Regions from separate parts of the Citrobacter sedlakii genome, predicted to be linked through region 1. Evidence: predicted binding sites of a transcription regulator. Region 1 holds the regulator's gene; each other region holds the start of a gene.
What was found. Region 1 encodes PhoB, which activates phosphate uptake and scavenging genes when phosphate is short. Its sites were predicted from a motif close to CTGTCATAAAACTGNCNNAT; they were not measured.
Positions count from the first base shown of each region.

Region 2: the regulator PhoB is predicted to act here: its motif matches at 1,241-1,260, upstream of uvrB (excinuclease ABC subunit UvrB).
Region 3: the regulator PhoB is predicted to act here: its motif matches at 1,147-1,166, upstream of glpT (glycerol-3-phosphate transporter).

Region 1 is NZ_CP071070.1:3,472,552-3,475,834, reverse strand. Features, by position in the region: gene sbcC (exonuclease subunit SbcC) at 1-131, opposite strand, end outside; gene sbcD (exonuclease subunit SbcD) at 128-1,330, opposite strand; gene phoB (phosphate response regulator transcription factor PhoB) at 1,520-2,209, shown strand; gene phoR (phosphate regulon sensor histidine kinase PhoR) at 2,261-3,283, shown strand, end outside.
Region 2 is NZ_CP071070.1:3,031,997-3,035,279, reverse strand. Features, by position in the region: gene bioC (malonyl-ACP O-methyltransferase BioC) at 1-266, shown strand, start outside; gene bioD (dethiobiotin synthase) at 259-945, shown strand; gene uvrB (excinuclease ABC subunit UvrB) at 1,509-3,283, shown strand, end outside.
Region 3 is NZ_CP071070.1:1,593,102-1,596,384, forward strand. Features, by position in the region: gene glpA (anaerobic glycerol-3-phosphate dehydrogenase subunit A) at 1-1,024, opposite strand, end outside; gene glpT (glycerol-3-phosphate transporter) at 1,297-2,655, shown strand; gene glpQ (glycerophosphodiester phosphodiesterase) at 2,660-3,283, shown strand, end outside.

The DNA.
Region 1 (3,283 bases):
GTTTTTCCGGCGCCCGTGGGGCCGGTGATGGCGAACAGACCGTTACTGGCGAAGGGTTCAGCAGTAAAATCTACCTTCCATTCCCCTTTCAGCGAGTTGAGATTTTTCAGGCGCAGGCTGAGAATCTTCATGCGTCATCCTCCCCGGACAGCGTCTGTAAGGTGGTGTGAAACAGCGAGATCAGGCGCTGGCGCTGAGGATCGTCGAGTGCCTCCAGGGCCAGACGGCGGGTAAACACCTCGTCAACGCTCAGCTCGCTCAGCGTCTCCCGTCGTTCGTTGCTTAGCATACGTTCGCGCTGTTCGCGACTGCGGCGCACCAGCAGCACTTCCACGGGCAACGTTTCGGTCAGCGCCTGGATCTTGCGCTGCATATCATGCAGGTATTCGTCGGTGGTGATCTCAATATCCAGCCAGACCGGCGGCGTTTGCGGCGCGTCACGCCACTGTTCAAGCTGCTCAGTGATAGCGGCGAAATCGCCTTTCAGTACCGCCAGCGGCTGTGTTACCGGCACAGTGAGGTTGTCGACGCTCGCCAGTTTGCCGTTTTCAAAGCTCACCAGATGGACGCATTTATGTTTACCGCACTCGTCAAAGCTCAGGGCGATGGGGGAGCCGCTGTAACGGATGTGCCCGGTGCCGCCAATCTGCTGCGCACGGTGGATATGACCCAGCGCGATATAATCGGCGGGAGGGAAATTTTGCGCGGGAAACGCATCGAGGGTGCCAATATAAATGTCACGCACCGCGTCACTTTTACTCGCGCCGACGGTAGTCAGGTGACCGGTGGCGATAATCGGCAGCGTGTGTTCGCCGCGCAGGGCGCAGGCGGCCTGATACTGTTGCTGATAGTAGTCGGTGATGGCGCTCAGCAGGTGCTGCTGTTTTTCCAGACCACTCAATCCGGCCTGACTGGTAACGATGTCGCGCGGGCGTAAAAAGGGAATTGGGCACAGTACCGCGCCGGGCGTTCCGTCGCGGCGATGCAGAAGCTGTGGACCGTGTCCGGCGCTGGCGACAACGGTGGTATTCAGAAAGGCGAGAATTTCGCGGGACTCGTTGAGCGTGGCGACGGAGTCATGGTTGCCCGCCAGCACCACCAGATGACAGCCAGTTTGCTGTAAATTGACGACAAAACGGTTGTACAGTTCGCGGGCGTAGCTCGGCGGCGAGCCGGTATCAAAAATGTCACCTGCGACAATAATGGCATCCACCTGCTGCTCGGTCGCCGTTGCCAGCAGCCAGTCGAGAAAGGCCTGGTGCTCAGCGGCGCGGCTTTTGCTGTAAAAATTCTGTCCAAGATGCCAGTCAGAGGTGTGTAAGATGCGCATAACGGTTCCATGGCAAAAAAGCGTGGCGGGGATTATACCTTTTCACGGACGGTAATATCTCCTGTATGGCTTGTAATAAATCAACAACCTGTCATCAGCCTGCGGTATCTTTTTCATAAATCTGTCATAAAAGTGACGCATAATGACGCCGCATTGATGACTAGCAATTTATCTAAAACAGGGCAAATCATGGCGAGACGTATTCTGGTCGTAGAAGATGAAGCTCCAATTCGCGAAATGGTCTGCTTCGTGCTCGAGCAAAATGGCTTTCAGCCTGTCGAAGCCGAAGATTATGACAGTGCGGTGAACCAACTTAACGAACCCTGGCCGGATCTGATCCTCCTTGACTGGATGTTGCCTGGCGGTTCTGGTCTCCAGTTTATTAAACACCTCAAACGCGAAGCGATGACCCGGGATATTCCGGTGATGATGCTCACCGCCAGAGGCGAAGAAGAAGACCGCGTGCGCGGCCTGGAAACCGGCGCAGACGACTACATAACCAAGCCGTTTTCCCCGAAAGAACTGGTGGCGCGTATCAAAGCCGTTATGCGCCGCATTTCGCCTATGGCAGTGGAAGAGGTGATCGAGATGCAGGGGCTGAGCCTGGACCCGACCTCCCACCGCGTCATGACCGGCGAAAACCCTCTCGATATGGGGCCGACGGAATTCAAGTTACTGCACTTCTTTATGACTCACCCGGAACGCGTTTACAGCCGTGAACAGTTGTTGAACCACGTCTGGGGCACTAACGTTTACGTTGAGGATCGCACGGTCGATGTGCATATTCGACGTCTGCGCAAGGCGCTGGAAACCAGCGGTCATGACCGGATGGTTCAGACGGTACGTGGGACAGGGTATCGTTTTTCAACCCGCTTCTGAAGGGTAAAACAAGCGCCAGGCGCAGGCCTGGCTCAGAACGGAGTATGACGCGTGCTGGAAAGACTGTCATGGAAAAGGCTGGTGCTGGAACTGATACTTTGCTGTATCCCGGCCTTTATCCTCAGCGCTATTTTTGGTTACCTGCCGTGGTTTTTGTTGGCGTCGGTAACGGGACTGCTCATCTGGCATTTCTGGAATTTGTTACGCCTGTCATGGTGGCTGTGGGTTGACCGCAGTATGACGCCGCCGCCGGGCAGCGGAAGCTGGGAGCCGCTGTTGTACGGGCTGCATCAGATGCAGCTGCGTAACAAAAAACGTCGGCGTGAACTGGGAAACCTGATCAAACGCTTTCGCAGCGGGGCGGAGTCGCTACCGGATGCGGTGGTATTAACCACCGAAGAGGGCGGAATTTTTTGGTGTAACGGCCTGGCGCAACAGGTGCTGGGGCTACGCTGGCCCGACGATAACGGGCAGAATATCCTCAACTTGCTGCGTTATCCTGAGTTCACTCACTATCTCAAAACGCGTGATTTCACCCGGCCGCTGAATCTGGTGCTCAATACCGGACGGCATCTGGAGATTCGCGTGATGCCTTATACCGACAAGCAGTTGCTGATGGTCGCCCGGGACGTGACCCAGATGCATCAGCTTGAAGGGGCGCGACGCAACTTCTTTGCCAACGTCAGCCACGAGCTACGCACGCCGCTCACTGTGCTGCAGGGGTATCTGGAAATGATGCACGAACAGCCGCTGGAAGGGGCCACGCGCGAGAAAGCGTTGCTGACGATGCGCGAACAGACTTTCCGGATGGAAGGACTGGTGAAGCAATTGCTGACGCTGTCGAAGATTGAAGCCTCGCCGACGCTGTTGCTCAATGAGCAGGTCGATGTGCCGATGATGCTGCGCATGGTGGAACGCGAAGCGCAAACGCTGAGCCAGAATAAGCACACCTTCAGCTTTGAGGTCGATAATCAGCTTAAGGTGCTGGGGAATGAAGAACAGTTGCGTAGCGCGATTTCTAACCTGGTGTATAACGCGGTAAACCATACGCCGGAAGGAACCCACATCACTGTG
Region 2 (3,283 bases), 440 kb from region 1:
GGTTCTTACCGCAGGCGGCGCTGCGCGATGCCCTGCGCGGCTGGCGTAGCGAAAGCCATCTGCACACGTTGACCCTGTGGTTTGACGATGCGCTGAGCGCGATGCGTTCGCTGAAGGGGATTGGGGCCACGCATCTGCACGAAGGACGTGTACCGCGCGTGCTCACCCGTGCGCAACTGCAAAAAGTGCAGTTGGCCTGGCCTCAACAACAGGGAAAGTATCCGCTCACCTACCATCTTTTTGCAGGAGTTATTGAACGTGATTAAACGCTATTTTGTTACCGGTACTGATACCGAGGTCGGGAAAACCGTCGCCAGTAGCGCTTTGCTCCAGGCGGCAGGCAAAATGGGGCTGCGCACGGCCGGGTATAAGCCGGTTGCCTCCGGCAGCGAAATGACGCCGGAAGGGTTGCGCAACAGCGATGCGCTGGCGCTCCAGCGTAGCAGCAGCCTGCCGCTGGACTACGCGGCAGTGAATCCTTATACCTTCGCCGAGCCGACCTCGCCGCACATCATCAGCGCCGGAGAGGGCAGACCGATTCAAACCGATGTGATGTCAGCCGGGCTACGGGCGCTGGAAACCTGCGCGGAGTGGGTGCTGGTGGAAGGCGCGGGCGGCTGGTTCACGCCGCTGACAGAGGACGTTACGTTTGCCGACTGGGTGCAGGCGGAACAACTGCCGGTGATTTTAGTGGTCGGCGTGAAGCTGGGGTGTATTAACCATGCGATGCTCACCGCGCAGGCCATTCAGCAGGCCGGGCTGACGTTAGCCGGCTGGGTGGCGAATGACGTCCAGCCGCCGGGTAAACGCCACCGCGAGTATATGGCGACGCTGGCGCGGGTTATTCCCGCGCCTTTAATCGGGGAAATCCCCTGGCTTGGCGCTGAAGCGCAAACCGTCGCAACAGGACAATATCTGGATCTCACGCTTTTGACAGGAGAGTAAATGGCGATTTTGCGAGCAATGTCGCCTGCGACAGGCCGTTTCGTTAGCTGATAAAAATCAAAATTTAGCGATAATTTTTTTTTATTGTCCTGAAATCCGTCAACGAGGGGAAATTGCCAGGCGGCAGACCGTGTGGGCTGGAAGCAGTTATCCACTATTCCTGTGGATAACCTTGTGTATTAGAGTTAGAAAACGCAGGGTAAGCGAGAGAATACGCGGCTTCCAGCCAAATTGATGCGAAAGACGGCTTTGTGAAATATTACTTATTTTTCAATTTGTTATATAAAGGCAATAGCTGTCGCAGAACTGTCATTGAATGCAATAAAACTTTCATGACACGACTTGACAATGTTAACGAAGTGATTGGTTTGGGGATAACCCCGCCGGTCAGAAGATTATCTTGTCAGCGGTGAAATTCTCGCCGCTGACGCTGTGTCTTTTCGGCGCGTAACACAAATTTTCTCCGTCGTTACTGTTTTTTCATCCAGTATATTTTACTGGCAAAATTATGCGCTGCGAGTAAAATTACAAGCCTGCCCGCCCATTGCTTCAGGTAGCTGCCCATGAGTAAACCGTTCAAACTGAATTCCGCATTTAAACCGTCAGGCGACCAGCCAGAGGCGATACGACGCCTCGAAGAAGGGCTGGAGGATGGCCTGGCGCATCAGACGCTGCTTGGCGTAACGGGGTCAGGGAAAACGTTCACCATCGCCAATGTCATTGCCGATCTCCAGCGTCCGACCATGGTGCTCGCGCCGAACAAAACGCTGGCGGCGCAGCTGTACGGCGAAATGAAAGAATTCTTTCCGGAAAACGCGGTGGAATATTTCGTCTCTTACTATGACTACTATCAGCCTGAAGCCTATGTGCCCAGTTCCGACACCTTCATTGAGAAAGACGCGTCGGTAAACGAACACATTGAGCAGATGCGTTTGTCGGCAACCAAAGCCTTGCTCGAGCGTCGCGACGTGGTGGTGGTGGCCTCGGTGTCGGCGATCTACGGTCTGGGCGACCCGGATCTGTACCTGAAAATGATGCTGCACCTGACGGTGGGGATGCTGATCGACCAGCGCGCGATCCTGCGTCGTCTGGCCGAGCTACAGTACACCCGTAACGATCAGGCGTTCCAGCGCGGCACCTTCCGCGTACGCGGCGAGGTGATCGACATCTTCCCGGCGGAATCCGACGACATCGCGCTACGTGTGGAGCTGTTTGACGAAGAGGTGGAGCGGCTGTCGTTGTTTGATCCGCTCACCGGACAGGTGGAATCGACCATTCCCCGCTACACCATCTACCCGAAAACCCACTATGTCACGCCGCGCGAGCGTATTTTGCAGGCGATGGAAGAGATCAAAGACGAACTGGTCGATCGCCGCAAGATCCTGCTGGCGAACAACAAGCTGCTGGAAGAGCAGCGTCTCAGCCAGCGCACCCAGTTCGATCTTGAGATGATGAACGAGCTTGGCTACTGTTCGGGGATCGAAAACTATTCACGCTATCTTTCTGGACGCGGACCGGGCGAGCCGCCGCCGACGCTGTTCGATTATCTACCCGCAGACGGCCTGCTGGTGGTGGATGAATCGCACGTCACCATTCCGCAGATTGGCGGCATGTACCGTGGCGACAGAGCGCGTAAAGAGACGCTGGTGGAGTATGGGTTCCGCTTGCCTTCCGCGCTGGATAACCGTCCGCTGAAGTTCGAAGAGTTTGAAGCGCTGGCCCCGCAGACCATCTATGTTTCCGCGACGCCGGGCAACTATGAGCTGGAGAAATCGGGCGGCGACGTGGTGGATCAGGTGGTTCGTCCGACCGGCCTGCTGGATCCGGTCATTGAGGTGCGTCCGGTGGCGACGCAGGTGGACGACCTGCTTTCAGAGATCCGCGCGCGGGCGTCTATCAATGAGCGCGTGCTGGTGACAACCTTAACCAAGCGGATGGCGGAAGATCTCACCGAATACCTGGAGGAACACGGTGAACGGGTGCGCTATCTGCACTCGGACATCGATACCGTCGAGCGTATGGAGATCATTCGCGACCTGCGCCTCGGCGAGTTTGACGTGCTGGTAGGGATCAACCTGTTGCGAGAGGGGCTCGACATGCCGGAAGTGTCGCTGGTGGCGATCCTTGACGCGGACAAAGAAGGGTTCCTGCGCTCTGAACGTTCGCTGATTCAGACCATTGGCCGCGCGGCGCGTAACGTTAACGGCAAAGCGATCCTGTACGGCGATAAGATCACCCCGTCGATGGCGAAGGCCATTAGCGAAACCGAGCGCCGCCGTGAGAAACAGCAGCAGTACAACGAGCAGCACGGCATTACCCCGCAGGGGCTGAACAAAAA
Region 3 (3,283 bases), 1.9 Mb from region 1:
CGCGTTCCGCATGGTCGAACAGCACAATACCGCGGCTGACGTTGCGTCCGCTCGGATCGTCGTCGCTGGTGACCAGCGGCCTTACTCCGGAGTATGCGCGCAGGATACGGGTCTTCGCCATCACGGGCGACAGTTTTTCCCCTTCACGCAGCAGAATATCCACTTCCTCGGCGGTGACGCGGTTGCTGTCGATATCGTTGTAATCAATGTGGGTTGAGGTGGTGCCAATGAGTGAAATGGTGTCGCCCGGCACCAGAATATCGGCATCGGACGGCTTACGGCAGCGGTTTATCACATGCTGATTAATACGGTGATCCAGAATCAGCAGCGATCCTTTCGCCGGGAACATGCGGATGCTCAGGTCGGCGTATTCCGCGATTCGTTGCCCCCAGATCCCGGCGGCATTGACCACCACTGGCGCATGCAGCGTTTGCGTTTCGCCAGTCAGCGCATTGCGTACATGCACGCCGCTGACCGTTGCCCCTTCGCGGATCAGGCCGGTCACTTCATGAGCGGTCAGAATCACTGCGCCATGCTCCTTCGCATCAAGCATATTCGCCGCCGTGAGGCGGAACGGATCGATCGTGCCGTCAGGGACTTTTACCGCGCCAGTCAGCTGTGGATTGACTGAGGGTTCAATTATGCGCGCCTGCTGCGGATCGATCGCCTCTGCGCGGATCCCGGCCTCTTCGCAGGCGCGAATAAACGTGGCCTGGAATGCGAGGTCGTCTTCGGGCAGGGTAATAAACAGACCGTCCGTCGGTTCAACGCAGTGACGGGCGATACGTTTTAAAATCTGGTTTTCGCTGATGCACTCGCGGGCGGACTCTGCGTCAGTGACCGCATAGCGCGCGCCGCTGTGCAGCAGACCGTGGTTGCGCCCGGTCGCGCCGGTGGCGATGTCGTGGCGTTCAACTAACATAACGCGCAGGCCGCGTAGCGCGCAGTCACGGGCAATACCGGCCCCCGTGGCGCCTCCACCAATGATAATCACGTCAGCAGTTTGCGAGTCGCGAGTTTTCATTGTTTTCCCTCACAGTTCGTTTTTTATCATTTAGCCACATAAAACGCATGGTTTGTTTGATTTCGCGCATATTCGCTCATGATTCGAAAATGAAACGTGATTTCGTGCGCCTTTCTGAACATTTGTCATAAAACTGTAACAATATGTGCTGTAATTCACATTAACCGCATGTATCTTTACTTAACATCGCGGCCACACTGGAAGCAGCGGGGTTGTTTGTACGAACTGCGGTGTTGACCACTTATAAAGAGACGGGCCACGGAGGCTACATTATGTTGAGTATTTTTAAACCAGCCGCGCATAAAGCGCGCTTGCCGCAAGCGGAGATTGATCCGACCTATCGTCGGCTCCGTTGGCAGATTTTCCTGGGGATATTCTTTGGCTATGCCGCGTATTACCTGGTGTGCAAGAACTTCGCGCTGGCCATGCCGTATCTGGTGGAGCAAGGGTTTTCGCGCGGCGATCTCGGTTTTGCGCTGTCAGGGATTTCCATCGCTTACGGATTTTCGAAATTCATCATGGGGTCGGTGTCCGACCGCTCGAATCCGCGCGTTTTCCTTCCCGCCGGTCTGATTCTCGCGGCGGCGGTTATGCTGTTCATGGGCTTTGTGCCGTGGGCGACATCGAGCATTGCCATTATGTTTGTCCTGTTGTTCCTGTGTGGCTGGTTCCAGGGGATGGGGTGGCCGCCGTGTGGTCGTACTATGGTGCACTGGTGGTCGCAGAAAGAGCGCGGCGGTATCGTGTCGGTATGGAACTGCGCGCATAACGTCGGCGGCGGGATCCCTCCACTGCTGTTCCTGCTTGGTATGGCATGGTTTAACGACTGGAAAGCCGCGCTGTATATGCCTGCGTTTGGCGCAATCATCGTTGCGCTCTTTGCTTTCGCCATGATGCGCGACACGCCGCAGTCCTGCGGCCTGCCGCCGATCGAAGAGTACAAAAACGATTATCCGGACGACTACAACGAAAAAGCGGAAGAAGAGCTGACCGCGAAGCAGATTTTCATGCAGTACGTATTGCCGAACAAACTGCTGTGGTACATCGCTATCGCTAACGTCTTTGTTTATCTGCTGCGCTACGGCATCCTCGACTGGTCGCCGACCTATCTCAAGGAAGTGAAGCATTTTGCGCTGGATAAATCGTCCTGGGCTTATTTCTTGTATGAATATGCAGGCATTCCGGGCACCCTGCTGTGCGGTTGGATGTCGGATAAAGTGTTCCGCGGCAACCGTGGCGCCACCGGCGTATTCTTTATGACCCTGGTGACCATTGCGACCATCGTCTACTGGATGAACCCGGCGGGCAACCCGACTGTCGACATGATTTGCATGATCGTCATCGGCTTCCTGATTTACGGTCCGGTTATGTTGATTGGTCTGCATGCGCTGGAACTGGCGCCGAAAAAAGCGGCAGGGACTGCGGCAGGCTTTACCGGTCTGTTTGGCTACCTCGGCGGTTCTGTGGCGGCGAGCGCGATAGTGGGTTACACCGTTGACTTCTTCGGCTGGGACGGCGGCTTCATGGTGATGATTGGCGGCAGCATTCTGGCGGTGATCCTGCTGGTTATCGTCATGTTCGGCGAGAAACGCCATCACCAGGAGATGATGCTGAAACGCAACGGAGGCTAATGTAATGAAAACGACGTTTAAGAACCTGAGCCTGGCGCTGATGATGAGCGGGATGGTGCTGGGAAGCAGCGCGCTGGCTGCCAGCGATAACGATAAAGTGGTGATTGCGCACCGCGGCGCAAGCGGCTATCTGCCGGAGCATACGCTGCCTGCGAAAGCGATGGCCTACGCCCAGGGAGCGGATTACCTGGAGCAGGATCTGGTGATGACGAAGGATGACCGGCTGGTCGTCCTCCATGACCACTATCTTGATCGCGTCACTGACGTCGCTGAGCGCTTCCCGGATCGCGCGCGGAAAGACGGACGCTATTACGCTATCGACTTCACCCTTGAGGAGATCAAATCCCTGAAGTTTACCGAAGGGTTCGACCTGGAAAACGGCAAGAAGGTGCAAACCTATCCGGGCCGTTTCCCGATGGGAAAATCGGATTTCCGCGTGCATACTTTTGAAGAAGAGATCGAGTTTGTGCAGGGGCTGAATCACTCTACCGGCAAAAACATCGGCATCTATCCGGAAATTAAAGCGCCGTGGTTCCACCATCAGGAAGGAAAGGACATTGCGGCAACCACGCTGGACGTGCTGAAAAAGTACGGCTACAGCGACAAGCAGGATAAGGTTTATCTGCAA